DNA from 3 places in the Arthrobacter sp. TE12232 genome. Region 3 is predicted to be linked to each of the others. Evidence: riboswitches for the same ligand, from Rfam matches in the RefSeq annotation. Region 3 holds a riboswitch; each other region holds the start of a gene.

Evidence for each region. Region 3 has a riboswitch for thiamine pyrophosphate ahead of thiC (phosphomethylpyrimidine synthase ThiC). Riboswitches for the same ligand answer to the same signal wherever they lie in the genome.
Region 1: another riboswitch for thiamine pyrophosphate. It lies ahead of ACVWZ7_RS12655 (ECF transporter S component); the one in region 3 lies ahead of thiC (phosphomethylpyrimidine synthase ThiC).
Region 2: another riboswitch for thiamine pyrophosphate. It lies ahead of thiO (glycine oxidase ThiO); the one in region 3 lies ahead of thiC (phosphomethylpyrimidine synthase ThiC).

Annotation. Positions count from the first base shown of each region.
Region 1 covers NZ_JBSSFK010000001.1:2,844,790-2,854,743, reverse strand. Annotated here, with positions in the region: gene ACVWZ7_RS12660 (ABC transporter ATP-binding protein) at 1-1,117, opposite strand, end outside; gene ACVWZ7_RS12655 (ECF transporter S component) at 1,173-1,820, opposite strand; TPP riboswitch at 1,887-2,030, opposite strand; gene ACVWZ7_RS12650 (heme-degrading domain-containing protein) at 2,217-2,762, shown strand; gene ACVWZ7_RS12645 (DUF4386 family protein) at 2,759-3,517, opposite strand; gene ACVWZ7_RS12640 (DUF4235 domain-containing protein) at 3,636-3,896, shown strand; gene ACVWZ7_RS12635 (ion transporter) at 3,920-4,690, opposite strand; gene mnhG (monovalent cation/H(+) antiporter subunit G) at 4,751-5,146, opposite strand; gene ACVWZ7_RS12625 (monovalent cation/H+ antiporter complex subunit F) at 5,136-5,414, opposite strand; gene ACVWZ7_RS12620 (Na+/H+ antiporter subunit E) at 5,411-5,956, opposite strand; gene ACVWZ7_RS12615 (Na+/H+ antiporter subunit D) at 5,953-7,578, opposite strand; gene ACVWZ7_RS12610 (Na(+)/H(+) antiporter subunit C) at 7,575-8,189, opposite strand; gene ACVWZ7_RS12605 (Na+/H+ antiporter subunit A) at 8,186-9,954, opposite strand, start outside.
Region 2 covers NZ_JBSSFK010000001.1:3,795,584-3,805,537, forward strand. Annotated here, with positions in the region: gene ACVWZ7_RS17015 (DEAD/DEAH box helicase) at 1-727, opposite strand, end outside; gene ACVWZ7_RS17020 (RNB domain-containing ribonuclease) at 1,031-2,527, opposite strand; gene ACVWZ7_RS17025 (ferritin-like fold-containing protein) at 2,569-3,240, shown strand; gene thiE (thiamine phosphate synthase) at 3,277-3,984, opposite strand; TPP riboswitch at 4,011-4,131, shown strand; gene thiO (glycine oxidase ThiO) at 4,125-5,486, shown strand; gene thiS (sulfur carrier protein ThiS) at 5,483-5,719, shown strand; gene ACVWZ7_RS17045 (thiazole synthase) at 5,725-6,549, shown strand; gene ACVWZ7_RS17050 (DUF222 domain-containing protein) at 6,839-8,785, opposite strand; gene ACVWZ7_RS17055 (cytochrome c-type biogenesis protein) at 9,107-9,409, opposite strand; gene ACVWZ7_RS17060 (DUF3107 domain-containing protein) at 9,468-9,692, opposite strand; gene ACVWZ7_RS17065 (TetR/AcrR family transcriptional regulator) at 9,754-9,954, opposite strand, start outside.
Region 3 covers NZ_JBSSFK010000001.1:4,193,628-4,203,581, reverse strand. Annotated here, with positions in the region: gene ACVWZ7_RS18765 (VOC family protein) at 305-1,180, opposite strand; gene ACVWZ7_RS18760 (amidohydrolase family protein) at 1,262-2,344, opposite strand; TPP riboswitch at 2,424-2,531, shown strand; gene thiC (phosphomethylpyrimidine synthase ThiC) at 2,528-4,360, shown strand; gene ACVWZ7_RS18750 (hypothetical protein) at 4,481-5,623, opposite strand; gene ACVWZ7_RS18745 (DNA polymerase IV) at 5,910-6,983, shown strand; gene ACVWZ7_RS18740 (patatin-like phospholipase family protein) at 7,021-7,917, shown strand; gene ACVWZ7_RS18735 (MBL fold metallo-hydrolase) at 8,006-8,821, shown strand; gene ACVWZ7_RS18730 (hypothetical protein) at 8,877-9,491, shown strand; gene ACVWZ7_RS18725 (alpha/beta fold hydrolase) at 9,545-9,954, opposite strand, start outside.

The sequences.
Region 1 (9,954 bases), 1.3 Mb from region 3:
CGGCGCCATCACCTACGCGACCGATGGCGCAACCACTGAGTTCCGTCGTGGCGGAGACCGTCCCCGCCACGGGGCGCAGGAGGCCGGCGAGCGTCAGTGCCAGGGTCGACTTGCCCGAACCGTTCTGCCCGGTGATGGTCAAGGCCTCTCCGGCACGGACCCGGGCCATGACCCCGGATTGCACGGGGCGCGGCGCAATCGTGCGGAAACCCTGGCGCAGTCCGGCCCGCCGCGGCCGCTCGCGGGAGACCGCGAGGGCGTCCGACGAGAGCAGGAGCTGCCCGGAGGCCGGGGCGGTCCGGGAACGTGTTGCGGGCACGTAGCCGGGCACCCAGACGCCCGCACCGATGAGCATGTCCCGCGCCTCGGCCAGGACCTGGTCCGGCGGCCCGTCAATCAGGACCGCGGAGTCCGTGGCGGACCCGGGCTGCAGCACCACGATCCGGTCCACGAGGTCCTTCCAGACCGCCACCCGGTGCTCCACCACCACCAGGGTGGCGCCGGTCTTGTCCAGGCAGCGGCCAACGGCGTCGCGGACTTCCAGGACGCCGGCGGGATCCAGGTTGGCGGTGGGCTCGTCGAGCAGCAGCAACCCCGGCCGCATCGCGAGGATCCCGGCGAGCGCCAGGCGCTGCTTTTGGCCGCCCGACAGCGCCGACGTCGGGTGGTCCAGCGGCAGCCTGCCCAGCCCGACGTCGTCGAGCGCCTCGCGGACCCGCGGCCAGATCTCCCCGGCCGGGACAGAGAGGTTTTCGGCGCCGAAGGCGACGTCGTCGCCGAGGCGCGAGAGCACCACCTGGGTTTCCGGGTCCTGCTGCACGAGCCCGGCGCGGCCGCGCTGTGCACGGGGCGCAGCGCCATCGATCAGCAGGCTGCCGGTCTCGTCGGATTCTTTGGCGTCGCCAGCCTCCCCCACCGCGCCGTCCCCGAGCACACCCGCCAGGGCGTGGAGCAGGGTTGATTTGCCGGCGCCGGACGGGCCCAGCAGGAGCACGCGCTCCCCCGGCCGGATGTCCAGGTCAAGTCCGCTGACCGCAGGCCGGAGCCTTCCGGCGTGCCGCCAGCCCCAGCCGCGGGCTGTGACGGCGGCCGGGCGTACGCCTGGTGAAGATGTCATGAGTCGCCTGTGCAATTCCAAGAGGGCCGTTCCGGAGTGGGTGCAGGAACGTGGTTCAGGAGAAGACAGGCTCCGTGGCGGCCTTGCGGGAGGCAAAGGAGCCCAGCACGCCGGTCTTGGCCAGGCCGCGGGTGGCGAGCCAGGACAGTCCGCCGGCAATCACGGCGCCGGAGATGGTGGTGAAGACGATGTAGGCGAGCTTGTCGCCGGCTTCGTAGGCAATGTTCCAGCCCCACGGCAGGAAGGAGTCGTTCAGGCCGCAGAAGAGGCCCGCGCCGGCTCCGGCCAGGAGGGACACCGGGAGGTTGAACTTCTTGTAGAGGAAGGCCGCGAACACCAGTTCCGCGCCGAGGCCCTGCAGGACTCCGGAGATCAGGACCGTGGTGCCGTACTGCGAGCCCATGATCAGCTCGCCCGTGGCCGCCACCGTCTCGCAGAAGAGGGCTGCCCCGGGCTTGCGGATGATGAGCATGCCGAGCACTGCCGGGATCATCCATCCGCCGGCGTAGAGTCCGCTGAGCGGCGGGTAGATCGTGTTGACCGGGGTGGAAATCAGGTTCGCGCCCTGATCCCAGGCCCAGAAGATGACGCCCCCGGCGACGGCGATCAAGGCGGCAACCACAATGTCCACCACACGCCAGTTGTAGGTGCGCCGGGCCGATGAACGGCTGCTGGAACCATGCTGTGCTGAAATATCTGTCATGTCGTCCTCCTGAGGAACAGGAGGGGAGGGTGCTCCGGCCGGCCTCGGCTTCCGCCGCCCTCCGCGCACCCTGAGAACTCGACTCCCTTGCGCCGGTACTAACCGGATCAGGTTCGAGGGTCTGCGGCTGTCCGCACTCTCAGCGCCCACCACTGGTTTCCCCGGACTCTTCCGGCGATGCCCGACGGCGGCGCTCCCCTGTCGTAATTATTTCGCCCTTGTGGGCTGGCTCAGTTTACACCCGAACGGCCCGGGTTATCAGTGGAGTGCTGTCACAATCCGCGGCCTGCCCCAGGCGCACCCCGCGGCCGGGAAGAGCCGCTTGGTAGAGTCGACGTGTCGGCCCCCGGACCCGCGAGCGGGCGGCCTTGTCGCCCACCGGAAAGCTGGACCATTTTGACGCACACACCGGCCACGCCAGATCCCTCCGCCGAGTACGACCCGGACTCGAGCGAGCCGCAACCGCACGGTTCCCTGGCGGCGCTCATTGGCCGCGTGCTGGCCGAAATGGATGCGCTCCAGTTCGCATCGTTCAGCAAGGACGATGCCCTGGACCTCGGGCTGCTCCTGGTCGAACTGGGCAGGCAACGCTCGCTGCCCATCGCCGTCGACATCACCAAGGGCGAGCAGGTGCTCTTCCACGCGGCGCTGGACGGCGCCACTCCGGACAACGAACGCTGGATCAACGCCAAGAAGCGCACGGCCCAGCGCTACGAGGTCCCGTCCCTGCTGGTGGGCCTCCGGGCCCGCGCTGCCGGCGGAAGGATCGAGGACAACGCCTGGTTCGATCAGATGGAGTTCGCCGCCCACGGCGGAGCGTTCCCCATCTACGTGCGCGGCACCGGTGCCGTAGCCGTCGTGACTGTCTCCGGGCTGCCGCAGAAGGCAGACCACGACCTCGTGGTCGAGGCTTTACGGACGGTCCTCACGCCGGGAGCTTAGGCGGCGGCGCCGTCCGCGCGCGGCGTCCTCCGGGACAGCCGGATCAGCGCAATCCCCACCGCCGTGAACCAGGCCCACATCAGGATGCCGTACACCAGGTAGACCTCCGGAACGGCGAACCGGAGTACCTCCGCCACCACGCCAACCGCGCCCGCGGCCACGCCGAGCCAGGCCACCGCACGGGGCAGCACGCCCTTGAGCATGGTCAGCGACATCAGCAGGATGCCGAGCGCGGACAGGACGCCGACGGCGGCAGGCGTGTTGTTCTCGGCGATCAGCGCCTCCGCCGCGGCGGCATAGCGGAGCCGGGCATCGGCCCCGGCGGTGCCGATCGCGTTCGCGTAGCTGTCACTGAGATTGACCAGGATCATCGATCCGCGGCTCGTGACCGGAACGGCCAGGAACAGCGCCCACGGCAGGGCGCCGATCACCGTGGCCATGAGGGCCAGGCTCTTGTTCAGCGGGGCGAGTGCCACGAAGAGGGTCACGAATACCAGAACCGGAAGAATGTTGGGCACGGTCCACAGGAGTTGTTCGGCGACGTAGACCGCCGTGTGCCCGGCGATGAACTCGAGGGTTTCGGCACCGCCGTGGATCGGTGGCGGGGCAATGGCGTCCAGAACCACTGCCACGATCAACAACGCCACGAACGCGACGGCGGAGATTCCGGCCCAGAAGTAGAGTTGCCGCCAGCTCTGACTGTCCGCCGCGGCGCCCCGGGCATGGCCGAGCGGGCGGGTCCGGGGCTGTTCCATGCTCAAAAGTACGTCCGGCGGGCGAGGCAATACAGGGGCGTTGGCCCTGTCTGGATGCCCGGGCAAGGAACGCTAGGCTAGGGGCAGCCCTGTTTCCTCCCTTAAGGAGTTACGAAGAATGAACCTCTTCATCAAGCTGCTCGGCACCGGCGTCAGCCTCCTGGCCGGTTACGCCGGCGCCAAGCTCGTTGACACCGTCTGGGAGAAGTCCACGGGCAGCAAGCCGCCCACGGACAACGACGACGTCCCCACCACGCTGCACCACGCATTGGCGTTCGCGCTGATCTCGGCCGCGGTCAGCACCGTCATCCAGGTGCTCGCCAACCGCGGCACCCAGCGCGCGATCACCCGCTTCGCCAAGACCCAGGACGTCGTCTAACGAGGGCATTTCAAGGACGTTGACTAGCTTGGCTCGACGAGCAGCTTCCTGATCTCGGTGAGCTTGGCTTCGGACTCTTCGAGGCGCAGGCGGAGTCCTTCGACCGTACCCGTGTCGGCCGCATCGACTAGCGGCGCGGGTTCCTTCTTCTTGGGCGACAGGAAGAAGTTGGCAAGGTAACCGGTGAACGTACCGAAGATGCCGACACCGATGACAATGATGCCTGCCCCGATAATACGGCCCGCATCCGTGACCGGATATTGGTCTCCGTATCCGACTGTCGAGATCGTGACGATCGTGTACCAGAGGGCGTCCGAAGCGGTCCTGATATTGGCCCCCGGGGCGCCCTGCTCGACGCGGAGCACCGAGAGGCTTCCGAATTCCAGCACCAATATGCCCATGAGCAGCAGTATGTACAGGGAACTGCCGGCCCGATCTTTGCTCAGCGCGCGGCCGATCGTGCGGATGCCGACATCGCGGAGCAGGCGGTACACCCGGATCAGCCGGAAGATGCGCAGGATCTTGAATTGCGCCACAGGCACGCTCGCCAAGAGGTCGGCCCAGCCGAAGTGCTTGAAGAAATAGGCGCCCGCCGATGGCGCGGTGAAGATCCGGTAAAGGAAGTCGGCGACGAAGATCGCGCTGAAAACGGAGTTCATCACGGTGAGTACGGTGTCGAGCGACTTCTCCTGCACGGCATACAAGAGCAAGAGATTCACGATCGACAGGATCGAAAGGATACCGATGAAGATCTCGTATCCGATGCTCTTCAGTTCACTGCGTTCCTTGGTCATGTGAGGATTCTGGCACGCAAGCAGCCGCGCGGCCGCCACTATTTTCGTATCGGTCCACCCTCAACGGTCGGCGTCGTCGTCCGTTCCATGGCGGGCAGCCGCCTGCCGGGCGGCCTTCTGAACGACGGCCTCAAGTTCGTCGGCGCTCAGCAGTTCCGGGTGAAGGTGCTTGGTGCGGTAGCCGGCCCGCCCCACCATGTGGGCTGAAACTGGGACGGTCAGCAGTTGGAAGAGCCACGCCACCACCAGGACGGGCCACACCCACCAGGTGCGCATCTGCAGGCCAAGGGCGGCCAGGAGCAGGAAGAGCCCCAGGACCTGCGGTTTGGTGGCGGCGTGCATCCTGCTCATGAGGTCCGGGAACCGCAGCAGTCCGACGGCCGCGCCGAGGGACATCAGGGCGCCGACCACCATAAACACGGCAGAGACGGCGTCGATCACTGTTTCAGGATTCACGGACGTTCTCCCTCCGGTCGGCCACGAACCTGGCCACGGTGACCGAGCCGACGAACCCGATGAGGGAAATAGCCACCAGCAGCATCAGGTTGTTCAGGTGCCGGTTAGCGGCCATGTCGATGCACAGGGCCGCACCGAAGATGGCCAGGAGCACGTCGGCGGCCAGCACCCGGTCCAGCAGCGACGGGCCCCGCGCGATCCGGATGATCGCCCCCGCGGCGGCCAGGGAAAGTACGACGGCTGTCACCGTCAGGACGATCTGCATCATGCGGCGGCCTCCTGGGCAAGTGCGGACAGTTCCTCTTTGGTCCCCATGATCCTGATCAGCCCGGCCTCGGTGTCGCGGACTTCCTTGCGCAGCTTGGCCGCGTCTTGGGCGTTGCGGACGTTGATGCCGTGAATGTAGAGGGTGGACGTGGACCTGTCCACCTCCACCACGAGTGATCCGGGAATCAGCGAGATCACGTGCCCGGTGGCCGTCACGAGGAGGTCCGAATGGCTCCGCAGCGGCACGGCGACGATTGCGCTGACCACGTCCGGGCCGCGGACCACGGCGAGGTAGAGGACCTGGAAACTGGCCGCGACGACTTTTCCGAGGAAGACGACGGCGAAGGGGACGGCGCGGAGCACGTTGAAGCGGCCGCCGAGTTCCACCGGGGGCAGGTAGAAAACCCGCGCCACGACCACGGCGATGAGGGCGCCGAAGAGGAGGTTGCCGGGGCTGAAGTTCTGCCACAGGGCACCCCAGACAAACACGAGCCACACCAGCAGCGGCAGTTCCTGGCGCAGGGAGATCCTTTTCCGGTTCATTTCCCGCCGCCCTGCTGCTGGCCGGGCCGGACCGCCGACGGCACCGGCGGGACCGGGGCGTCCTCGCCAAGCACGGCGTGGATGTAGGCGGACCTGTCCAGCATCTCGTGGGCGGACTGGTCCGCGACCTTGAACAACGGCCCGGCAAAGACGGTCAGGGCCACGCCAAAGAGCACCAGGCCCAGGGTGGAGCCCACCATGGTGCGCGGCAGGAGGGTCACGTTGGTCCGGCCGGCCCGGTCTCCGGTCGCGGAATCCTCCGGTGCCGCCAGGAGCACCGGATCGGGGTGTTCCGCGTCCTCGGGCTTGCGCCAGAACGCCCGGTTCCAGACCCTGGCGATCGCCAGCAGGGTCAACAGACTGGTCAGCACTCCCCCGATCACCAGTGCGTAGGCCAGCGGCGTCCCGAGTTCGATGCCCGCTTGCAGGAGCCCCAGTTTGCCCAGGAAGCCCGAGAACGGCGGGATGCCGGCCAGGTTCATGGCCGGAATGAAGAACAGCACGCCCAGGACCGGGGAGAGCTTGGCCAGCCCGGCGACGCGGTCCATGGACGAGCTGCCGCCCCGGCGTTCAATCAGGCCGGTCACCAGGAACAGGCTGGTCTGGATGGTGATGTGGTGGGCCACGTAGAACACCGCGGCGCCCAACCCGGCCACCGTGGACATGGCCAGGCCGAACACCATGTAGCCGATGTGGCTGACGAGGGTGAACGACAGGAGTCGCTTGATGTCGCTTTGGGCCAGGGCGCCGAGGATTCCCACCACCATGGTCAGCAGCGCCGCGACCATGAGCGGGGCGTTGAGTGCATCCCCCGGGAAGAGCAGCGTCTCCGTGCGGACCATGGCGTAGACACCCACCTTGGTCAGCAGCCCGGCAAACACCGCGGTGACGGGGGCCGGCGCGGTGGGATAGGAGTCGGGGAGCCAGAAAGAGAGGGGGAAGACGGCGGCTTTGATGCCGAAGGCCACCAGGAGCATGACGTGCAGCAGCGTCCGGGTGCCCTGGTCCAGGTCGCCGAGCTTGATGGCGAGGTCCGCCATGTTGATGGTGCCGGTGGCCCCGTAGATCATGGCGATCGCGATCAGGAACAGCACCGAAGACACCACGGAGACCACCACGTAGGTCACGCCGGCCCGGATGCGCGGTCCCGTGCCGCCGAGGGTGATGAGCACGTAGCTGGCGGTCAGCAGGATCTCAAAGCCGACGTAGAGGTTGAAGAGGTCTCCGGAGAGGAAGGCGTTGGATACCCCGGCGACGAGGATCAGGTAGGTCGGGTGGAAGATCGAGACCGGCGCGTCGCGGTCGCCGTCGGCCATGCCCTGTCCGGTTGCGTAGATCAGCACTGCAAGGCTCACGGCCGAGGACACCACGAGCATGAGCGAGGAGAACTGGTCCACCACCAGCACGATCCCCCAGGGCGGCATCCACCCGCCGATATTCACCGCGGCCGTCCCGCCCTCCCAAACGGAGGCCAGCAGCCAGCATTCCAGCAGCAGGGTCACGGTCAGGATGGCGATGCTGACAGCCCGCTGGGCCCGGGAGTGCCGGATCAGCAGGAACGTCAGGGCGGCGCCCAGGATGGGGAGTACGACGGCGAGCGGGGCAAAGCTGGCGATGTTCACTGTCCGCCTCCTTCCGGTCTGGGGTCAACGTTCAGGGAGCCGGGCTGTTCTTCGGAGGCGGCCTGTTCGGCCCGCACCGGGCGGTCGCCGGACATGACCGCGGCCGCACCGCTTCCCTGGCTGGAACCGGATCCGGGACCCGGACCTCCACCGACAGGGGTGTCCACCAGCCCGGCGCCGTCGGAGCCGATCATCGCCAGCGGAAACTCCGAGGTCTCGACCGGAATCACGGAATCGTCCTCGGCGTCAAAGCTCGGGGTTTCCGCGACGCGGCGGTCCTCGGCGTCGTCCTGGATTTCATCCTGGCGGGCCAGGACCCAGGTCCGGTAGATGATGCCCAGCATGAACGCCGTGACGGCGAAGGAGATCACGATCGAGGTCAGGATCAGGGCCTGCGGGAGGGGGTCGCTGTAGTCCCCGGCGGGGGTGTTCTTGTCGAAGATCGGCGCCAGACCGGCGTACCCGCCGGTGGCGAGGATCAGGAGGTTGGTGGCGTTGGCCAGCAGCATGAGGCCCAGCAGGACCCGGGTGAGGCTGCGTTCAAGGATGAGATAGATGCCGCAGGCGTACAGGGCCCCCATGACAGTCAGCAGGGTCAGATTGACGCTCATGCTTTCCCCCTGGCTGTCGTTTCCGCGTCGGCTGTTTCAGCCGGGAGACCGACCTCATCGCCGTCGGACGGCCCTTCGTCGGACGGCCCTTCGTCGGATGGCTCGGGCTGTTCCTCGAAGTGCTCGTCGATTTCGGCCCCCAGGCTGCGCAGCACGTCCAGGGCCAGGCCGACCACGACGACGTACACGCCGATGTCGAAGATGGTCGAGGTGACGAACTTGATGTCGCCGAACACGGGCAGCCACAGTTCGACGATGGCGCTCTGGAACACCTGTCCGCCCAGCAGCAGCGGCGTCATTCCGGCGGCCGCGGCGGTGGCCAGGCCGATTCCCAGCAGGGTACCGGCGCCGACCGGCGTGGCTTCGCGCAGTTCGAAGCGGCCGCCGGCGAGGTAGCGGATGGTCAGGGCGAGTCCGGCTGTGAGGCCGCCGGCGAAGCCGCCGCCGGGCAGGTTGTGGCCGGCGAGCAGCAGATAGATGGAGAACACGATCATGGAGTGGAAGATCAGGCGGGTGACCACCTCGAAGATGATCGAGCGGCGTTCGGGGGCCAGAGTCCGGCCGGCCACCAGCCAGGCGTCCCGGGTGGCTGCAGCGAACCGACGGTTCATGGCCAGGGCGGCATCGTCCCGGGTGCTGCCCCGGGCCCCGGTCAACCGGCCGACGGTCCCTTCCGCGACTGTGGCGGCCGTCCGGATGCGGTCGCCGCGGCCTCGGACGAAGATGAGGCTGGCCACGCCGGTGGCGGCCAGGGCCAGGACGGAGATCTCGCCAAAGGTGTCCCAGGCGCGGATATCCACGAGGGTCACGTTGACGACGTTGAGGCCGCCGCCGCCCTCGTAGGCCAGCTGCGGGAACTGCAGGGAGACCGGCTCGGCCACGCGGGCGCCGAGGGCATAGATGGCCACGAAGATCATGGTGGCGCCGAACGCCAGGCCGATCACCACGCGGATGACCCGGTATTTCCCGCCGGTGCGGTCCCGCAGCCCCGCGGGGAGGCTCCGCATGGCCAGCACGAACGCCACCAGAATGATCGTTTCGACCAGCATCTGGGTCAGCGCGAGGTCAGGGGCGCCCTGCAGCGCGAACATCAGGGCAATGCCGTAGCCGGTGACGGACACCATCAGGACGGCCAGGAACCGCTTGTTGGCGCGGACCGCGGCGAGCGCGCCGATCACGACTCCCGCACCGGCCACCAGCTGCAGCGGCGAGCCCGGATCGATGACATAGAGTCCGGGCGGGAGCGGCTTGTTGGCCACGAGCAGCGCCGTCAGCGGCAGGACGAACGCCACGGTCAGGATGACGGAGAGGTAGAAGAACAGCGAGCCTCGCTGGGTCCGGCCGGTGACCCAGACGGCGGTGTCGTCCAGCGCGCCGATCGTCTGCTGGTACGCGCGGTCGGCGTCGATCCAGCCCGGCACGAAGGCCTGCAGCCGGGCCACGGCGTTGCGGCCGTAGAACATGGCCAGGCCCAGGGCGAACGTCACCGCGGTCAGCCCCAGGGCCGGGGTGACGCCGTGCCACAGCGCCAGGTGGCCGGGCGAGGAGCCGGAGCCGTCCACAAAGAGTTCCGCATAGGGCTGGATCCAGCCGTCGACGGCGGCGGGCCACAGGCCGTACAGGATCGTGAGGAGGCTCAGGATTGCCGGTGCGGCAAGGAAGGCGGGTTTGATCGGTTTGAATGCCGTGGGCTCCACGCCGGGCTTGACGGCGAAGGCGCCCCACATGAAGCGGGCGCTGTAGGCGAAGGTCAGGACGGAGCCGA
Region 2 (9,954 bases), 400 kb from region 3:
TCATGTAGCGGCGGGCCATGGCGATGACCGGGCCGGGCATCGTGGCCGAGAACAGGAGCGTCTGGCGGACCGCGGGGGTACCGGCGATCAGGGTTTCGACGTCCGGCAAGAATCCGAGGTCCAGCATTTCGTCGGCCTCGTCGAGGATGACGATCCTGACGTTCTTCAGGCTCAGGTGCTTCTGCTTGTAGAGGTCGATCAGGCGGCCGGGGGTGCCGACGACGATCTCGACGCCGTTCTGCAGGGCATCGACCTGCGGCTCGTAGGCGCGGCCGCCGTAGATGGTGGCGATACGGGCGTTGCGCTTCTTGGCCGCGTTCTCGAGGTCCTTGGCTACCTGGACGGCGAGTTCGCGGGTGGGCACGATCACGAGGGCCTGCGGGGCGCCGGGCACGGCCAGCTTGTCGAAGCCGGCGTCGTCGCGGCCAACGACGCGCTGCAGCGCCGGGATGCCGAAGCCGAGGGTCTTGCCCGTGCCGGTCTTGGCCTGGCCGATGATGTCGTGTCCGGCCAGGGCGACCGGCAGCGTCATTGCCTGGATCGGGAAGGGGTGGGTGATGCCGGCGTCGGCCAAGGACTCCACGATGTCCGCGCGGACGTTGTAATCGGCGAACGTCTTTTCGGCAATCTCGTGCGGCTTTTCGTCCGAAATGATGGTTTCTTCGGGCTCGATGGTCTCCGTGCCCGACTCATCGGTCAGAAGCTGGTGCGTGTGCAATTCACTCACAGGTGAGTTTCCTTATTCATTTTGGGCTGCGCTGCTTGCTCAACGGGGCCGGCCGTGGCCGTTCCGGAGCACGCTCAGGCGCGCAAGCAATTCCAGTGGAAGCCGATCGCGGGCTATCTAAATGCTGGCACTGGGGACCAGCGGGTGTATCTCAAGATCGCGTAGGGGCGGGCTTGTTGAATTCGAAAATCATGGAAATCAACGACCGGGCATCCATATCTACCTCTCCAGTCTAGCTGTACGAGACCCGGATCCTCGACTGGAGGCGCGATCGCGCCGCAGAGGGGGCCCGGCGGCGGTCCGTCAGCCGACCAGCTCCAGCCGGATTTCGCGTGTGGCGATGTCCGAGGACACCACCCGGACCCGGACCTGGGTGCCCGGTTCGAGCTCGCCGGGGCACCTTGCGGTCACCGCGGGCTCGGCGATCTGCACGATTCCGGACGGGCCGTTCCCGTTACCGTTGGACTTGCCGCCGTTCCCGTTGGTGCCGCTGCCGCTGGCGCTCTTTGCCGGTCTGGAGCCGGAGATCACGACGGCGTCGAACTCCTGGCCGACGTGGTTGACGAGCAGCGCTGCTTCCACGGTGTCCAGTGCGAGCCGCTCCAGTCGTGCGGCCAGCTGGTCCGAGGTGGCCATGATGGCCGGGAGGGACGGCAGGGCTTCCCGGGCCCAGGACGGAACCTCGGTGCCGTTGCTCAAGGCCTCGCAGATCACCAGCACGAAACGGTCGATCAGCCGCCGCAGCGGCGCGGTGGAGTGGGCGTAGGCCGCGCCGATGGCGGACTGCACGGCGGCCTGCGGCACTGTGCCGTCGAAGGGCGTGTAGCCGGCCCCGCGGAAGAGCATGCCGGCCGAGTGCACGATGGCCAGCTGGCGGGGATCCGTGGGGTCGAGGGTCCGCAGGTACTCGCCGTAGGGCGTTTCGCCGTCCCAGGGCTTGCCGAGAGCGTGAGTCTGGCGGTGGAAGTGCCGCAGCGACGCCTCGTCCGGGGCTGGCATGGTGCGCAGGATGCCGACCTTGCCCTGGAGCATCAGCCCGGCCGCCGCCATCCCGGTCATGAGGGAAATCTGGGCGTTCCAGTCCTCCACCGGAAGCGGCGGGGCCGCCACGATCCGGTAGCCGCCGTCGGGCAGTTGTTGGATCTCCTGTTCCGGCATGTTCAGGCTCGCGCCGCCGCGGAGGCGTTCCAGCTCCACGCGCTTGGTGCCCACCTCCTTCAGCAGCTGCAGCAGGGGCGTTGCGGTGCCGGCGTCGAGCTCGGCCTGGACACCCTTGTAGCTGAGCTTCGCGCGGCTGCGGACCTGGGCCCGGCGCACCAGCACCGAGGTCACCTCCGCCGCGGCGTCGAGTTCGAACTCCCAGACGAATGCCGCGCACAGCTGCCCGGCGAGCAGGCTACCGGCAGCCTCGCTGATGACCTCCGGATGCAGCGGGATCCGCCCGTCCGGGGTGTAGAAGGTCTGGCCGCGGCGGCGGGTCTCGGCGTCGAGCGCCCCGCCCGGCGCGACGAAGGACGGGACATCGGCGATGGCGTAAAGCACGTTGTAGCCCTCGCCGTTGCGCTCGATATACAGCGCCTGGTCGAGGTCGGTGGAGGACGCCGGATCGATCGTCACGAACTCGACATGGGTGAAGTCCAGGTCCGGCAGCTTGTGCTCGGCCACCGCCGCCTGCGCGTCGCGCAGCACGTCCTCGGGGAACGGACCGGGCAGTTCCAGCGTGGTGCGCAACGCCTTGAGAGCCCCGGCAAGCTGGTTCTGCTGCTCGTGGATACTCGGGGTCAGGCGATGATGGGACACGAAAATCAGGTTAGCCCGATTTCCGCTATTAGTCTTGGATTATGAGCCCAATCCCGGACGATCCTGCCCGCTACAACAGCTTCCTCACGGATCTGCTGGGAGTCATGGCGTACGGGGAGCTTTCGGCCTTCGAACGGCTGTCCTCGGACGCCCGCTATTCACCCACGCTGCATGACCGTGCGGTGCTGGGCAGGATCGCGGTAGTCGAGTTCCAGCACTACGAACTCGTCCGGGCCCGGCTCGAGGCCATGGGCCTGGACACGGAGGCCGCCATGCTGCCGTTCCAGCCGTCCGTGGACCACTTCCATGAGCGCACACGCCCGGCGGACTGGTACGAATCCCTCATGAAGGCCTACGTGATCGACACCGTCTCCGCGGACTTCTACCGTGCCGTCGCCAGGCACGTCGACACCGCGACCCGGGAACTGATCGAGCAGATCCAGTCCGCCGAGGAGGCCACGGCCGTGCTGCAGGAGCGGCTCAAGGCGGCCCTGGCCGATGACCCCCGGCTGGCGTCGCGCCTGGCGCTGTGGGCCAGGCGCCTGCTGGGCGAGGCACTGACCCAAGCCCAGCGGGTCAGTCTCGAACACGCCTTCCTCGGCGGGCTCTCAGGCCTGGACGACGCCGGCGCCAGGGAACTGGTCAGGGCTCTGACGGCCGAACTCGCCACAAACCACTCGCGCCGGATGGCCGCGCTGGGACTGGCGGGGTAGCTCCGCCGCCGGGGCGGAAACCCGAACGGAACCTGTTCAGGAATCGGCGGCATCCAGCGCCGCCAGCAGTGCGCCGGCTGCGTGGGCCGGATCATCGGCGTCGGTGATTGCCCGGACCACGACGATCCGGCGGGCACCGGCGTCGACTACCTGCTCAACATTGCCGAGGTCGATGCCGCCGATCGCAAACCACGGCAACAAGCTTTCGACCCGGCCGTCGACCGTGCCGGCTCCCTCCCCATCCGCCCGGCCGGTCGCCTCGGCGGCGTAACGCACCAGGTCGAGGCCGACGGCGGCGCGTCCAGGCTTGGTGGGAGTGGCCCACACGGGTCCCACGCAGAAGTAGTCGAGTCCCTTGCGGCCGGGGGAGGACGCAATGGCGGCGTCCACCTGCTCCGGGCTGTGGGTGGACAATCCGACTATGGTTTTCTTGCCGAGGAGGCCGCGGGCGGCGTCGAGCGAAATATCCTTCTGCCCGATATGGAACACCGGAGCCCCGGACAAAGAGGCGATGTCCGCCCGGTCATTGACGGCCCAGAGCCGTCCGTGCCGCTGCGCTGCGGCGTGCAGGACCTCCAGGAGCTCCAGTTCCTCGGCCGCCTCAAGCGACTTGTCGCGCAGCTGGATGATGTCCACCCCGCCGGCGAATGCGGCGTCCACAAAGTCCTCGAAGTCGCCGCGGTCCTGCCGGGCGTCGGTGCACAAGTAGAGGCGGGCGGTGGTGTGGAGGGAGTCCTGGCTCATGACACCAGCCTAGTTCCTCTAAACTGGGCGCATACCGCGGGAGCCCGCAGCGGCCACGTCATCGCTGCACGGCTGAGAGGGCGTCAGAGCCGACCGCTTGACCTGATCCGGCTAGTACCGGCGTAGGGAAGGAATTTTTTATGGGCACAAGAACCAGCCGTGAAGCCGAAGCCGCAGATGACGCCGCCTACCGGGTTTGTGACACGGGCCCGGGTTCCGCAGAGGACCTCACCGCACAGGACACATCCGCACAGGACGTCGCTGTTGACGTTGCGGTGATCGGCGGCGGGGTGATCGGCCACGGCATCGCGTTCGAGGCCAGCCGTGCGGGCCGGTCCGTGGTGTTGATCGATGACGCGCCCGGCAGCGGGGCCAGCTGGGCCGCCGCCGGAATGCTGGCCCCCGTCAGCGAACTGCACTATCAGGAAGAACAGCTCCTGGAACTGATGCTCGAGTCCTCCCGGCTGTGGCCCGACTTCGTGGCCGGGATCGATGCCGGTGCCGGGATCGACGCCGATGCCAGTGCCGCCAGCGGCCCGGGATCCCGGGCAGGGTCCAGTACCGGCTACCTGACGACGCCGACCCTCGCCGTCGGTGCCGATGCGGCGGACCGGCGCGCGCTCGCGGACCTGAGGGAAGTCCAGCAGGACTCCGGCCTCACCGTGGAGCCCCTGACCGTGCGCGAGGCACGCAGCCGGGAACCTTTGCTCAGCCCCGGTATCTCGTGCGCATTCGATATCCCGGCCGACCACCAGGTGGACCCCCGCATGCTGATTGCCCGGCTCACCAGGCTGCTCGACGCGGAGGGCCGCTGCAGATTCGTCCGTCGGCGCGCGGCGGGGCTGCTGTGGGAGGACGGACGCGTCGCCGGTGTCCGGCTCGCGGGCGGCGGTTCCGTGCGGGCCGCGGAAACCGTGGTCGCCAACGGGCTCGGCGCCCCCGACCTTGACGGGCTGCCCGCTGGACTGAAACTCCCGCTGCGGCCGGTCTACGGCGACATCCTTCGGCTCCGCGTGCCCGCGCACCTGCAACCACTGCTTACGGCCACCGTGCGTGGCATGGTGCGCGGGGTGCCGGTGTATATCGTCCCGCGGCAGGACGGCACTGTGGTGATCGGCGCCACCCAACGCGAAGACGGCCCGTCGGATCCGCACGCTGTTTCCGCCGGCGGCGTCTACCAGCTGCTCCGAGACGCTCAGCAGCTGGTGCCCGCTGTAGCCGAGCTGGAACTACTCGAAGCCACGGCGCGCGCCCGCCCCGGCACACCGGACAACGCCCCGATGCTGGGGCGCGTCTCGCGCCCGGAAGGCGGGGACGTCCCGGGCCTCATCATCGCCACGGGATTCTTCCGGCACGGCGTCCTGCTGACCCCGGCAGCCGCCGTCGTCTGTCGTCAGCTCATGGACGGTATGCCGGACCCGCGCTGGGCCGGGTTCCGCCCCGACCGTTTCTCCCGCACCCCGGATGCGTCCGGGGACAGCCCCAACAAGGAAGCAGCATGAACATCAGACTGAACGGAACGGAGCAGAGCGTCGCCGACGGCGCCTCCGTCAGCACACTCGTCAGCCAGCTCACGGGCCGGAGCATCGGCCCCGACGGCCGGGCTGCCGACGGGCAGAAGCTCGGTGTCGCGGTGGCCCGCAACGCTGAAGTGGTGCCCCGCAGCCAGTGGCACGCCACCGCGCTCGCCGACGGCGACGACGTCGAACTTGTTACGGCAGTCCAGGGAGGATGACCAGCATGAACGAAACGACTCTTGCAGGATCGCCGGCCCGGCCGGCTGCCGGGGCCCTCGCCGATCCGTTCGTGGTGGACGGCGTGACGCTCGGATCCCGGCTTATCATGGGCACCGGCGGTGCGCCGAGCCTGGACGGGCTGGGCGCGGCGCTTTTGGCTTCCGGGACGGAATTGACCACCGTGGCGATGCGCCGCTATTCACCGGCGGAAACGGGATCGCTGTTCCAGCTGCTCGTGGACCACAACATCCGAGTGCTGCCGAACACAGCCGGTTGCTTCACCGCCAAGGACGCCGTACTCACCGCCGAACTGGCCCGCGAGGCCCTGGAGACGGACTGGGTCAAGCTCGAAGTCATTGCCGACGAGCACACCCTGCTGCCGGACGCGGTCGAGCTCGTGGACGCAACTGAGCAGCTGGTGGCCCGCGGCTTCAAGGTCTTCGCGTACACCAACGATGACCCCGTGCTGGCCCTGCGGCTCGAAAACCTCGGGGCGACGGCGGTGATGCCGCTGGGTGCCCCGATCGGGACCGGCCTGGGCATCCTGAACCCGCACAACATCGAGCTGATCGTCTCGCGGGCGTCCGTGCCCGTGGTGCTCGATGCCGGAATCGGCACGGCCTCGGACGCGGCCCTGGCGATGGAACTTGGCTGCGACGCCGTGCTGCTGGCCACGGCCGTGACCCGTGCCCAGAATCCCGCGCTCATGGGGGAGGCCTTCAAACACGCCGTCATCGCCGGCAGGCTGGCGAAAGCGGCCGGCAGGATCCCGCGGCGCGAACACGCGCTGGCGTCCTCGGCGATGGAAGGCCGGGCCGAGTTCCTGTAACGTCTGCGTTCCTCTGAAAGGCCGGTGAGGCTGGCAGGTCTGACCTGGTTCCGCCAGCAGGACCGCTTCATCACAGATCCTCATCACCAGGCGGAGCCTTGCATCGCCCATCGGCGCCTGTCATCGCCGATATGCGCCTTGCAGGCCCGTGGCCGGCGAGGGAAGCCATAGCCCCTACGGCGTCCGCGAGGAACTCCGATGAGTCTGCGTCGAACTGCCGGGATACTGCCCCCGTTGCCAGGAACGCGCAGGGACAAACAGCGAACACCGACCTATGAGAGAACGACTACTAGTCGGGGCGGAAGTATTTGTTGCGTCGGGGTTTTTGGCGGGGGTCGACATGGGGTGGCGGGATGAACCAGGGGATGCCGCTGCGCATCTGGATGGTCCATTGTTCCTTGTGGATCAGATGGTGGTGGTGGGAGCACAGGAGGGTGCCGTTGTCCGTGCTTGTGGACCCGCCGCGGGACCAGTAGGTGATGTGGTGGGCTTCGCACCAGGGTGCGGGGATGGTGCATTGCGGGAAGGCGGCGCCCTGGTCCCGGGCGGTGAGGGCTTTGCGGATGTGGGGCGGGAAGATCCGTGCGGTGCGTCCGATGTCCAGGATCCGGCCTTCTCCGCCGAGCAGGACGGGGATGATGTCGGCGTCGCAGGCGATCTTCCGGATGGTGGAGGCGGTGACGGGTCCGGTGAACATCAGCGTTCCCGTGCCCGGGCCGGGCGTGGCGGTGGGGTCGTTGGGGGTGCCGGTGCGGTCGAGGCGGCCGAGGAGGTCCCGGTAGTCGATGGTGGCCATGACCTGGGGCCGGAGTCCGCCGGCGGCGGGCAGGGCCCCGGCGGCGAGGGCGGCGTCGCAGGCGCCGACCAGGCCGTCGAGCAGTCGTTGCGGCCGCGAGCGGCGGTCCAGGACGTCGGCCGCACCGGCCGTGGTGCTTACGGCCGCGTCAGACCGGGCGGCCGCTCCGACGGCGTGTCCGCTACCGTCACGGATCCCGCCGGCCGCGGCCACGTCAGTGACCGCGGCGTTGGTTTCCCGGCCGGCCCTGGCGGCGCCGTCCGTCGCCGCGTCGGTGGCCGCGCCGTCGCCGGTGCCGGGGTCGGCTGTTGGGTCCGGGCCGGGATCGGCTGCTGCGCTGGTGCGGGGGTTGGTGGCGGTGTTCATGGCGGTGATGAGGTGTTCGAACTGGTCGGTGGTGGCGAAGATTTCCAGGTGGTGCAGGCCGTGCCGGGGTTTGCGGATGAAGGCGCCCTGGAGCCGGCGGAGGGCTTCCTCGGTAGGTTCGGCGCCGTCCTGGTCCAGGGCGTCGGTCCAGCGCCGGGCGATCCGGGTCAGGAAATCGGGGTCGTTCTCGATCGCGGTCAGGGTCAGGGCGTGTTCCATCGCGGCGGCGGTCCCGGGCGGGCACAGGTGCCGGACCCGGTCCAGTGCGGTGGTGATGATGGTCGCGGTCCGGGACGCGATCTGCCCGGCGGCGACGGCGGCGCCGAGTTCCTCGTGCACGGCCGGCACCGGTGCTCCGGTGAGTCCCTGGCGGGGCAGCAGGTCCGCGGCCTGGGTGAGCCGGCGCCGGGCTTCGGGGGCGCTGATCCGCAGCCGTGCCCGCAGGAACTCGGTGGTGCTCTTGTAGCCGTCGTCGGCCGCGGCGCACACGCCGGCCGGTCCGCCGCTACGGTCAAATGCCGTCCAGCCGTTCGTCCCCACCTCAGATCCGGCCCCGGCGCCGTCGTCTCTCCCAACCCCGGATTCGCCGTCAGATCCGGTGACGGTTCCGGCGGGGGTGTTTTGTGTCCAGCCGGTGAGCCAGCCCGCCGGCGCGGTCTCGGCGGCCCGGCCCGCCGGCGCCGGCCGGGTCCAGGCTGTTTGTTTGCGGGTCCGGTCCACCGCGGCGGCGGCGATGAGTTGGAAGTATTCGACCGTCCGGGAGAGTTCCTCCACGCGGCCGGCGAAGTCCGCGGCTTCGACCAGGGAGAACCGGGCCGCCTCGGCAGCGGGCGGGCCCAAGGATCGCAGCAACGCCAGCGCCGATTCCACCGCGCCGCCGGCACCATGGCCTGCAGCGCCGTACACGGCAGCGTTCGCGGCGCGGCCCAAAGTACCGTTCCCGGCATGGTCTGCGCCACCGATGTGTGATGCTTCAGGCGCCCCGGCCTCGCCGGCCGGGCGGGAAAGCCGCGAGGACGTGACCGGGCCGGCCCACGGGGCCAGCTCCGGGATGAACGCTCCAACGGCTTTCATGTCTCAACGATCCCAGAGGGGTCCGACAAAAAAGACCGAACCGGTTCCGCACCGACGTGGCGCCGCATCCGGCTGCCGCCCCGGCAGGCAACGGCGGTACGATGCCGGGCAACGTAACTCCGCGTACGACAAGAGTGGACTTCATCAAGGCGGGCGGCCTGCCGAAGCCGCCGGTGCTCAACGAAACGTGACCACGCAACCTGCTGGGCGCGTGGTCACGGATGTGCAGGTAAACCGGCTGAGCCTGCCCAACGAGGGCGGACGAGGGCCGGCCCTGACGAGAAAATGGGCCCCGTCCTGCTGGCTGCCGGCCAGGACCCGCTAAAGCTTCAGGATGGCGGTGAGACGCTCGGTGTCGTGCCGGGCCCGGGTCCTGCCGAGGTACACCACGGCCGCGATGGAGGCTGCGGCACCGAGGATCAGCGGCAGGATCCACGGAATCCAGGTCAGGCCCGGCTGGTAGCCGAACCCGGCCGCCATGAAGATGATCCAGCTCAGCATGCCGACGAAGGCGGCCACTCCGGCCGGCACACTGATGCCGTACTTCGTGTGCCGCTTGTCGTTGGCCCACACCACAAAGCCCACAGCAACGGTGACCATGGCGACCACAATCAGGGAAAGCATTCAGGACCCCTCGGGCTAAGAAAACGACAGTGAAGGAAACCGCAGTGAAGAACGGGGGCTAGAGGGCGCCGAAACCGACGCGGCGGGCCTCTTCTGCGCCGATTTCCACGTAGCCCAGCACATTGGCGGGGACGATGACGAGGCGGCCCTTGTCGTCCGTCAGCCGCAGCTCGCTGCCCTTGGCGATCGCGTCGCCCACCACCTTGGCGACGGCGTCGGCGTCCTGAGCCGATTCGAGCACAATTTCGCGGCCAATGTTCTGAATACCAATCTTTACTTCCACAGCGGGGCCTCCCAGCCAGTCAAAGTCGAATAAATGTCTAAGGTCAATCTCTAGTTGTAGTCTAGGTCTCTTTGGGGAAGCGGGAGATTCCGCGCCAAGCTAAACGGTAGATGAGGTCGCTGGCCACATCGAGGTCCAGGTTTCCGTCGGTTTCCAGCCAGTACCGGGCACTCACATGGGCCATTCCGGCGAGTCCGCGGCCCAGGAGCTGGGCCTCGAGCTCCGGCAGCTTGGTGTCCTCCGCGATCACGCGGGCGACGGC
Region 3 (9,954 bases):
TAGATGTCTGGCGGCGCTTGGCCGCTGTTTTTGGCGTCGCTTCAGCCTAATCGCTTCAGCGCAGCCGCGCCCCGGCCGCTGGACATGCCCTCGGTGACCGTGCCCTCGTTGACCGTGCCGGACCGTGCGTCATCTGGCCTCGCCCGCGGACATGCCCTCCCCTGACCGCGGGCAATGGACATATGGCCGCTATGTCCATTCCCGGCCGCGACCGATGGACATGTCCAGCGGTCCTGTCAGTGAACAGCGTGCATGTCCGGCGGGGAGCTGTGAACGCTGGACATGTTCACCGAAAAGCACTCCCTTAGCGCACGGCGACGCGGATGCGGTTGCGCCATGGGTCCTCGAAGCGCAGTTCGGCGCCGGTGTGGTGCGAGTCGACGCCGGCCACCTTGAGGCGGTCAGCCAGGGAACCGACGTCGTCACCGGAGGGCACTTCGATGAGCACCTCGCCCAGGCCCAGGGTGTCGCGTCGGGGGCCGGCGCCGCGGCTGTTCCAGACGTTCATGGCCATGTGGTGGTGGTAGTCTCCGGCCGAGACGAACAGGGCCTGGCCATGCCAGCCCGCGGTCTTTTCGAAGCCCAGGGTGCCGACATAGAACTCATGCGCAGTGTGGACGTCGCCCACCTGCAGGTGCACGTGCCCGACGCCGGCGGCCGCCTCGCGCTGGCCGCTCAGGGACTCTTCGGTCAGGTGCTGCTGCAAGTAGCGCTGCGGCGGCAGGGCCAGGCTGTCCATGACGACGTTCTTGCCTTCCCAGGACCAGTCCTGCCGCGGCCGGTCCCAGTACAGCTCGATGCCGTTGCCTTCGGGGTCGTTGAAGTAGAAGGCCTCGCTGACGAGGTGGTCCGCGCTGCCGGTGAAGGACTGGGGCTCGTACTGGGCCGCGCTGGCAACGGTGGCCGCCAGGGAGTGTTGGTCCTCGAAGAGGAGGGCGGTGTGGAAGAGCCCGGCTTCGCCGCGGGAGGGCAGATTCAAGCCCGGGGCGGGCGCCAGGTGGACCAGGGGCTTCTGCCGGCGGCCAAGGTAGAGTCCGCCGTCCTGTTCGGCCACGATGTCCAGGCCGAGGGCGCGCTGGTAGTAGTCGGTCATGAGCTTCATGTCGCCAACCTTGAGCATCACGGTGCCCATGGTGAGTGCGGCAGGAAGGAGATCCTGGGTGCTGGCTTCTGCGGTCATTGAAACTCTCCGGGGGTCAGTGGCCACCGGGCTTTCGGTGACCTTGCATAGTATTAAATTACTTGAAGCTTCAATTTATTCCTAACGGGTTGGCCGGCCCCGCAGGACAATGTGCTGCAGTCCGGCCAGGGTCCCGAGGTCCTGCCGGGGGTCCTTCGCGCACACCAGTACGTCGGCGCTGGCCCCTTCGGTGATGCCGTCCGCGCCGAGCCAGGTCCGCGCGGACCAGCTGGCAGCGTCGAGGGCAGCCGCGGCGGGCAGCCCGGCGGCGTGCAGGGCCCGGATCTCGTCCACGATCCGGCCGTGCCTGATCACGCTGCCGGCATCGGTGCCGGCATAGATGGCCACCCCGGCCTCGTGGGCTTCCAGGATCCGCTCCGCCCGCCGCTCCCACAGCGAGCGCATGTGCGCGGCGTAGCGGGGGAACTTGGCCTCCGCCTGGGCGGCGATGTCCGGGAAGGTGGCGATGTTGATCAGGGTGGGGACGATCGGCACGCCCTGCTCCACGAAGCGCGGCAGGTGCCGCGGCAGCAGCCCGGTGCCGTGCTCGATGCAGTCGATCCCGGCGTCGAGCATGTCATCCAGGGTGTCCTCGGCGAAGCAGTGGGCGGTGACGCGGGCCCCTTCATCGTGCGCGGCCTGGACGGCGTCCTTGAGGCTTCCGGCGGGAAAACTGGCGGCGAGGTCGCCGGCGTCGCGGTCGATCCAGTCCCCCACGAGCTTGACCCAGCCGTCGCCGGCACGGGCCTGCTTCCGCACGGCCTCGACCAGGCCGTCCGGTTCCACCTCGACGGCGAAGCCGCGCAGGTAGCGCCGGGTGCGGGCGATGTGCCGGCCGGCGCGGATGATCCGCGGAAGGTCCGTGCGCTGCTGGAGCCAACGGGTGTCGTGGACGGCGCCGGCATCGCGGACCAGGAGCGTCCCGGCGTCGCGGTCCGTGAAGGCCTGGGTCTCCGCGGTGTCCTCGGCAACGTCTCCGCCCGGGCCGAGGCCGATGTGGCAGTGTGCGTCCACCAGCCCGGGAATGACCCACCCATCCAGCACGCGCTCCGGCGCGGCGGCGGGCCGGTGGAACGTGAGCCGGCCGTCGACGGACCAGAGGCCGTGGCGTACCGTGTCCGGCCCGGTGAGGACGGGGCCGCTGAATTCGATGATGCCGGTCATGGGATCAAGGGTAGTCCCCATGTCGCCGCGCCGGCCGCGTCACACTGGACAGCCGTCCGGCGGCGCGTGGTAGCTTCATCTACGACCACACGGGTGCCCCTGCAGGGGCTGAGATCGGGCTGACGCGGCCTGCGACCGTTGAACCTGTCCGGGTAATGCCGGCGAAGGAAGTGAGTATTTTCCGTGAATACGCAAATTGCACAGCACAGCCCTATCCAAAACCAGTCCGGCCAAAACCTGCCTGCCGACTCTGAGGCTGCCGCGACGCAGTCATTGAAGTCCCACTCGCTGGCCTTCACGACGGACCCGGAGCACGGCATCCGCGTCCCGGTGACCGAGATCGCGCTGGAACCCTCGCCGGGCGGCGTCGAGAACCCTCCATTCCGGGTCTACCGCACGGCCGGGCCGGGCAGCGATCCGGTGGTGGGGCTGGCCCCGTTCCGCAGCGGCTGGATCGTCGGGCGGGGTGACACGGAGCCGTACCGCGGCCGGGAACGCAACCTGCTCGACGACGGCAGGTCCGCGGTGCGCCGCGGTGCCGCCTCCGCGGAATGGCGGGGCGCCCCGCCAGAGCCCCGCCGCGCCGTCGAGGGCCGGACGGTCACCCAGATGCATTACGCGCGGCAGGGCATCGTGACACCGGAGATGCGGTTCGTTGCGCTGCGCGAGAACTGCGATGTGGAGCTGGTCCGCAGCGAGGTGGCAGCGGGCCGGGCCATTATTCCCAGCAACATCAACCACCCGGAGTCCGAGCCGATGATCATCGGCAAGGCGTTCCTGGTGAAAATCAACGCCAACATCGGCAATTCCGCGGTGACCAGCTCCATCGCCGAGGAGGTGGACAAACTTCAGTGGGCCACCCAGTGGGGTGCGGATACGGTGATGGACCTCTCCACCGGAGACGATATCCATACCACGCGCGAATGGATCATCCGCAACTCCCCCGTCCCGATCGGAACGGTCCCGATCTACCAGGCGCTGGAGAAGGTCAACGGCGAGGCCAACGCCCTGACCTGGGAGATCTTCCGGGACACCGTGATCGAACAGTGCGAGCAGGGTGTGGACTACATGACCATCCATGCCGGGGTGCTGCTGCGCTACGTCCCCCTGACGGCCAACCGGGTCACCGGGATCGTGTCCCGCGGCGGTTCCATCATGGCCGGCTGGTGCCTGGCGCACCATCAGGAGAACTTCCTCTACACCCACTTCGACGAGCTCTGCGAAATCTTCGCCAAGTACGACGTCGCGTTCTCCCTCGGCGACGGGTTGCGGCCCGGCGCGACGGCGGACGCCAACGACGCCGCGCAGTTCGCCGAACTCGACACGCTGGCCGAACTCACCCAGCGGGCCTGGGAGTTCGATGTGCAGGTCATGGTGGAGGGCCCGGGACACGTGCCGTTCCACCTCGTCCGGGAAAATGTGGAGCGCCAGCAGGAGCTCTGCAAGGGTGCCCCGTTCTACACGCTGGGACCCCTGGTTACGGACATCGCACCGGGCTATGACCACATCACCTCGGCGATCGGCGCCACGGAGATTGCCCGTTATGGCACCGCGATGCTCTGCTACGTGACGCCCAAGGAACACCTGGGGCTGCCGAACAAGGACGATGTGAAGACCGGAGTGATCACGTACAAGATCGCCGCCCACGCCGCCGACCTCGCCAAGGGCCACCCCGGAGCGCACGAACGCGACGATGCCCTGTCCAAGGCGCGGTTTGAGTTCCGCTGGCGGGACCAGTTCGCGCTGTCCCTGGATCCGGTGACCGCCGAGGCCTTCCACGATGAGACGCTCCCCGCGGAGCCGGCCAAGACGGCGCACTTCTGCTCGATGTGCGGGCCCAAGTTCTGCTCCATGCGGATCAGCCAGGACATCCGGGACGAATATGGTTCCGCCGATTCGCAGGCGGCACTGGCGCAGATGGCCGCCGGGATGCGGGAGAAGAGCAACGAATTCCTGGCAGCGGGCGGCAAGGTCTACCTGCCCAAGCCGACCGTGGGAGCACAGGCCTCGGCCTAGCCAGCGGTCCAGGACGCCTGCCCTGCTGGGCGGGCGCCCCGGACAGCCATGGGGATTGCCCCCTGATGAGGCACTAGCGGGATGCGACAGTAGGCGTTCCGACCGCGCGACGCGTCGCTCTCAGGACGTCGCCGTCGGTGCCGGCGTCCGTGCCGGATTCGGCGTCGGCTCCCGTGCCGGATTGGCGGCGATGTTCCTGTAGAGCTCGGAGTTGAGCGTCGTGTGGCCGTGGTCGTCGGTGACGTAGACCTCGAAGGTGAAGATGCTTGCGTCGTGGTCGAGCGCGAACTCGATCGTGGGGTTCGTTACGGAAATCGTCCCTTCCGAGATGATTCGGCCATACTTCTGCTCCGGGGGACTGAGGTCTGTGCCGCGCTGCGCGGGGTCGCGGATGAAGTATCGGACCGTGTACGGCGCGGACGGCAGTGACCGCAGGGTCGGGAAGAAGCTGAAGTCTCTTGTGCCGGGCTTGAACTGCTCCGCACGCCACTGGTAGGCGGTTACGGCGGGCGTGAGGGCGTCGTCGAGGTCGCGGATGCCGGTGCGGTTCGTTTGGGCGTCGAAGCTGCGGTCATGCCCGCCGAAGGCTTTGGCGACCGGTCCGAGCCCGAAGCCGAGGGCCAGGCCGAGCCCAATCGAGACCATCGGGATGAGGATTGCCGCCACGCGTGCCCGGCGCAGCAGACCCGTCCTCACCGACTGTCGGTGCATCGAGAGCGTGTGCGGCACAGCGCCTGTGATCACAGTTCTCGAGTACGGGCTGCCGGCCGCGCGAGCCCATGCCTCGATGTGCGCGGCACGCGGCGGCAAGGGGGCTTCCGCGCCCCCAACGTTGTTCCAGTAGGCCAGAAACGGCAGCGGCAAGTCCCGGAGCCGGCCATACGGGTCCCTAAAGGTGAAGGTTGGGACCATCCGGTACTGGACGCCCCCGCGGCCGGCGTACCGGTGGGGATAGGGGTGGAAGTCTTCAAGCTGCGTGCGATCGACCCTGGCCCGGGCGAGGAACGCCTTCGTCACGATCGCCGCGTCCGGCGTGAGCGTGACCCACTCGCCGGCGGACCACAGCAGGACGGCGCCGAAGACCGCGGAAATGATTGCCCCCGCCATGATGAGCGCCTCCGCCCAGGCCGCGATGATCGTGCTGTCGCGCTCGTTGACCAGGATCGAGCCGGCGACCGCCGCGACTGCGACCGCCAGCAGGCCCGTACCGAGGGCCGCGCCAGCCCAGCCCGGCATCCGCAGCGCACGAATGCGGGTCGGCAAATCATCCTCCCGGAAGTGATCCCCTGAACTTGGAACGAACATCGCTACCCCCATCCCGGCTCCCCCGTCGCCGAGTGTAGTGCCCCGACACCGTTGGCGACAATGAATGCGCAGGTCAGGGTGGGGATGAGGGCGTACCCGTTCACGGCTTGGTGTTGCTCAACCGGGCTTTGAGTCGTCTTGCCTCACCCGCGTTCCGAGGCACAGGTCAGGACGCTGCAGGCCACGCAGCCACGCCCGGAGGAGGGCCGATGCTTGCCAGGGATGTTTAGGGCAGACTGGTGGCGTGAGCGGAATCCGGTGGGTGCTACACGTCGATCTCGACCAGTTCATCGCGGCGGTCGAAGTGCTTCGGCGGCCGGAGCTTGCGGGCAAGCCGATCATTGTCGGCGGTCGGGGCGACCCCACGGAACGAGCTGTGGTATCGACCGCATCCTACGAAGCCAGGGCGTTCGGCGTGGGTTCCGGAATGCCCTTACGCATTGCGGCCCGGAAAGTGCCCGACGCTGTGATCCTGCCCGTCGATCAGGAGGCTTACCTCGCGGCGTCTGAAACGGTGATGGCTACCCTGCGCGCGCAGCCCGGCGCCACCGTGCAGGTGCTGGGTTGGGATGAAGCCTTTATAGGCACGGAGACAGAGAATCCGGAGGCCTACGCCCGGCAGGTGCAGGCCGCTGTCCTGGAGCAAACGCGGCTGCATTGCAGCGTGGGCATCGGCGACACGCTGGTCCGGGCAAAGGTCGCTACCGGGTTCGGCAAGCCGGCCGGCGTCTTCCGCCTCACTGCCGGGAACTGGCTCGATGTCATGGGCAGTCGGCCCACCAAGGACCTGTGGGGCGTCGGAACCAAAGTGTCGGGCCGCCTGGCCAAACTCGGCATCAACACAGTGGCCGAGCTCGCCGCGTCCGACCCCCAGGTCCTGGTCCCGGAGTTCGGCCCCAGGATGGGTCCTTGGTACGCGGAGCTCGGACGCGGGGAGGGCACCAGCGTTGTGGACGACACCCCGTGGGTTGCCCGCGGGCATAGCCGGGAGACCACCTTCCAGCGCGACCTGACCGAGCCCGCCCAGGTGGACGACGCCGTGAGGGAGCTGACGGCGCGTGTCCTTGAGGATGTTGTGGCCGAAGGACGGCCCGTGATTGGGCTGACCCTCAAGGTTCGGTACGCGCCGTTCCTCACCACGACCCACGCGAGGAAGATTCCCGAGACATTCGACCGGAACGAAATCCTCGCGCGGGCCTTGGACCTCGCAGCCGGAATCGAAGCCGGCCGTCCGATCCGGCTCCTCGGCCTGCGGGCCGAAATGGCAATGCCCGACGATGCCCGAAAGGGACATACGCCAACACGCGGCGGTTGGTGACGGCGTCGCTGCAGGCAATTCGCGAAAGGCGGCTCCCATGAACACAACACCTTCTTCGAGTCTGCAACTCACCTCGGCGACGGCCTCCGACCGGCCGAGGTCGGACCAGGATCTGCCGCAGGTCGACGCCATACGGCGGGTGCGTGCCGCGGGTGAGCGAGCATTGGTCCTCGGCGGTGGCGGATCGGCAGTCAATGCGTGGTTGATCGGTATCATCGCCGGCCTGTCTGAAGCCGGTCTGAATGTGACCGAGGCTGATCTGATCATCGGGACGTCGGCCGGATCAACGGCCGCGGCCCAAATAACTGGCGCGGCGCCGACCCAACTGCTTGCCCAAATCCTTGCTTCTGCGCCCCAACAACGGACTGGTCCGGTCGGATCCGACGGCGGACGCGTTCCAGTTGGGCCGGCCGACCATCTGGAGAGAACGAGCCGAATCATCGGGGCCGCTGAGGATGCGGCCGATATACGCCGCAGAATGGGCGCGGCGGCGCTCGACATGGATGCGGCGTCGGATGGCTCCGGGCAAACGCGGTGGCGCGCTACCGTTGCCGCGCGGCTCCCCGGTCAGCTCTGGCCGCAACGAACGGTGCTCATCACGGCGGTCGATGCACATACCGGTGAACCGGTCTTATTCGACCGCGACAGCGGAGTCGACCTGGCGGACGCCGTCGCCGCCAGCTGCGCCAGTGGCTTCGCCTACACCATCGGCGACAACCGATACATCGACGGCGGCTACCGACGCAACGAGAATGCCGATCTGGCGGCCGGATACGGGCGGGTGCTGGTGCTGTCACCACTTGGCGGCAGAACACGGACACCGTTGGACTGGGCGCCCACGAAATCAATCGGCTCGGTGGGCATGACGTCATCTGCTCATGCCTCGGATGCCTGCCCCGACGACGTTCACGCGCCTGGACGGCCCCGGATGTGACGCCATCGGGCAACGACTCAGTGACCTCCAGGCGGCCCGTTCCCGCGAATCATTGTGGGCCGGCGCCGGGCAAGCTACTATTTCACCCGTGCTGAGGCAGGTTGCGGATGGTGTGCTGGTCCACGAGAGCGAGTTCTGCCAGAGCAACGCCGTGGTCGTGCAGGGGCGGGCTGGCGTGTTGCTCATCGACGCCGGTGTGCACGACGCCGAGATGGCCTGCCTCGCGAAGGATCTGTCCGATTCGGGTCAGGCCGTTGCGGTGGGATTCTCGACGCATCCGCATTGGGATCACTTGCTCTGGCACTCCGGTCTTGGAGCTCCTGTCCGTTGGGGCACCGCGCTCTGCGCGGATACGGCCCGCGAGCGGCTGTCGCACGGCATCGATTCACGTCGGCTCGGCATCCCCGCTCAGGTGCCGATGGACCTGCTCGGCCTCATCACCGGCCTGCCAGTCGGGGCTGTGCAGATTCCCTGGGATGGCCCTCCTGTGCGGATCCTCGAGCATCAGGCGCACGCCCCTGGCCATGCGGCGCTGTTGATTGAGGAACGAGGGGTTCTTGTCGCCGGGGACATGCTTTCCGATGTCCTGATTCCAATGCTCGACCTGAGCGACACCGCTGACCCGATCGAGGATTACCTCGCCGCGCTGCATCTGCTGGCGAGCGTGGCCGGTGACGTCGATGTCGTCATCCCCGGGCACGGGTCCGTCGGAGGAACCGACCAGGTCCACGCACGGATCGATCAGGATTTGGCATATGTGCACGCCTTGCGTGACGCACGTGATCCGAGCGACCCGCGCGTCGGCCCCTCGGCTCAAGAGGGCTGGGACTGGGTGAGCGACGTTCACGCACGGCAACTCGAGCGTCTCGCCGAAAGAAGCGCCCGCGGCGGGATCCCCGGCTAGCGGTTGCTCAAACCAGTATCGCGGCCAGCATGGCCGGCCTTTTGGGGGAGGTCTCATGAGGATGAAGCGTCCGCTGGGCACGGCACTGGGGGTCATGGGAGTTGCGGCCCTTCTCGTCAAACTTGTCCTCAAGTTCCACGAAGCCATCAGCTATCCGGACGGTCTCAAGGTCTTTGGGGTGGCCCTGCTCATCATGGCGGTTGCCATACCGCCCTGGTTGGCGTGGCTGTTCCACAGTGCGAGAACATTCAAGACGCGGCTGCAGAAAGACCATCCTGGAGCCCTTGTTGTCGACACCTTTTGGACCGGGCAAGAACTCGGGAGATTCCTCAAGAAAGGGCCGTTGATATCAAAGACGAAAGGGAGGGGATTCATCTTGGACCTGGTCGCAGACGCCCGCGGTCTCCAGCTGGTCAGACAACGACGGCGACCAGTCTATTTCGGAATCGTGCCTTGGGAGCGGGTTGTCTCAGTGAGAATGGATACCCTGCGGAGGCCACTTAGTCGCCGTGCCCTGTTGGTCATTGAGATTGAATCGCGGGACACCCAGTATGTCGCAATCATCCGTTTGGTGCCTTCCGGAAGGCAGAACAGGGAAACTGGAATGACGCTTGCCGACCTGATCCTAGCGAGGCGGCCTCGCATTCCCTTCCTGGAGGATCGTGCATAGCCTGGGCTGCCCGTCCGAGGCGAAACGACAACCCGCTTGGGGGACACTAGTTCTCAGGAAGCCCGGGCATGCTGGAGCCGGCTGACCTCGCCGATGAACGAGCGGATGACCCGGTCCCCTTCGGTGGAATCCTGGGGCCGGTGTCCCCCCGGGGCGGTGCGGTGCAGGGCGCCGGTCTCGCGCAAGTAGCCCGCGATTTCCTCGTAGAGGGGTTCCCAGCCGCCGGTCAGGACCAGCGTCGGCACGCCGGGCACGATCTGCAGCGGCGCGTCCCACGGCGGAGCCTGCAGGCGGAGCCGGCGCGCGGCCCGGAGGGCCTCCGGCGTCGTGGCCCCCGGGGCGTCGGCGGCGAAGACGCGGCGGATAAATTCGCGCTGGAAGTCGTCGTCGCTGAGGTTGTGCCGGACGTCGAAAAGCGGCTGCATGAGCGCCCGGTGCGCGGCGGTGGCCGGGAGCTCCGCAG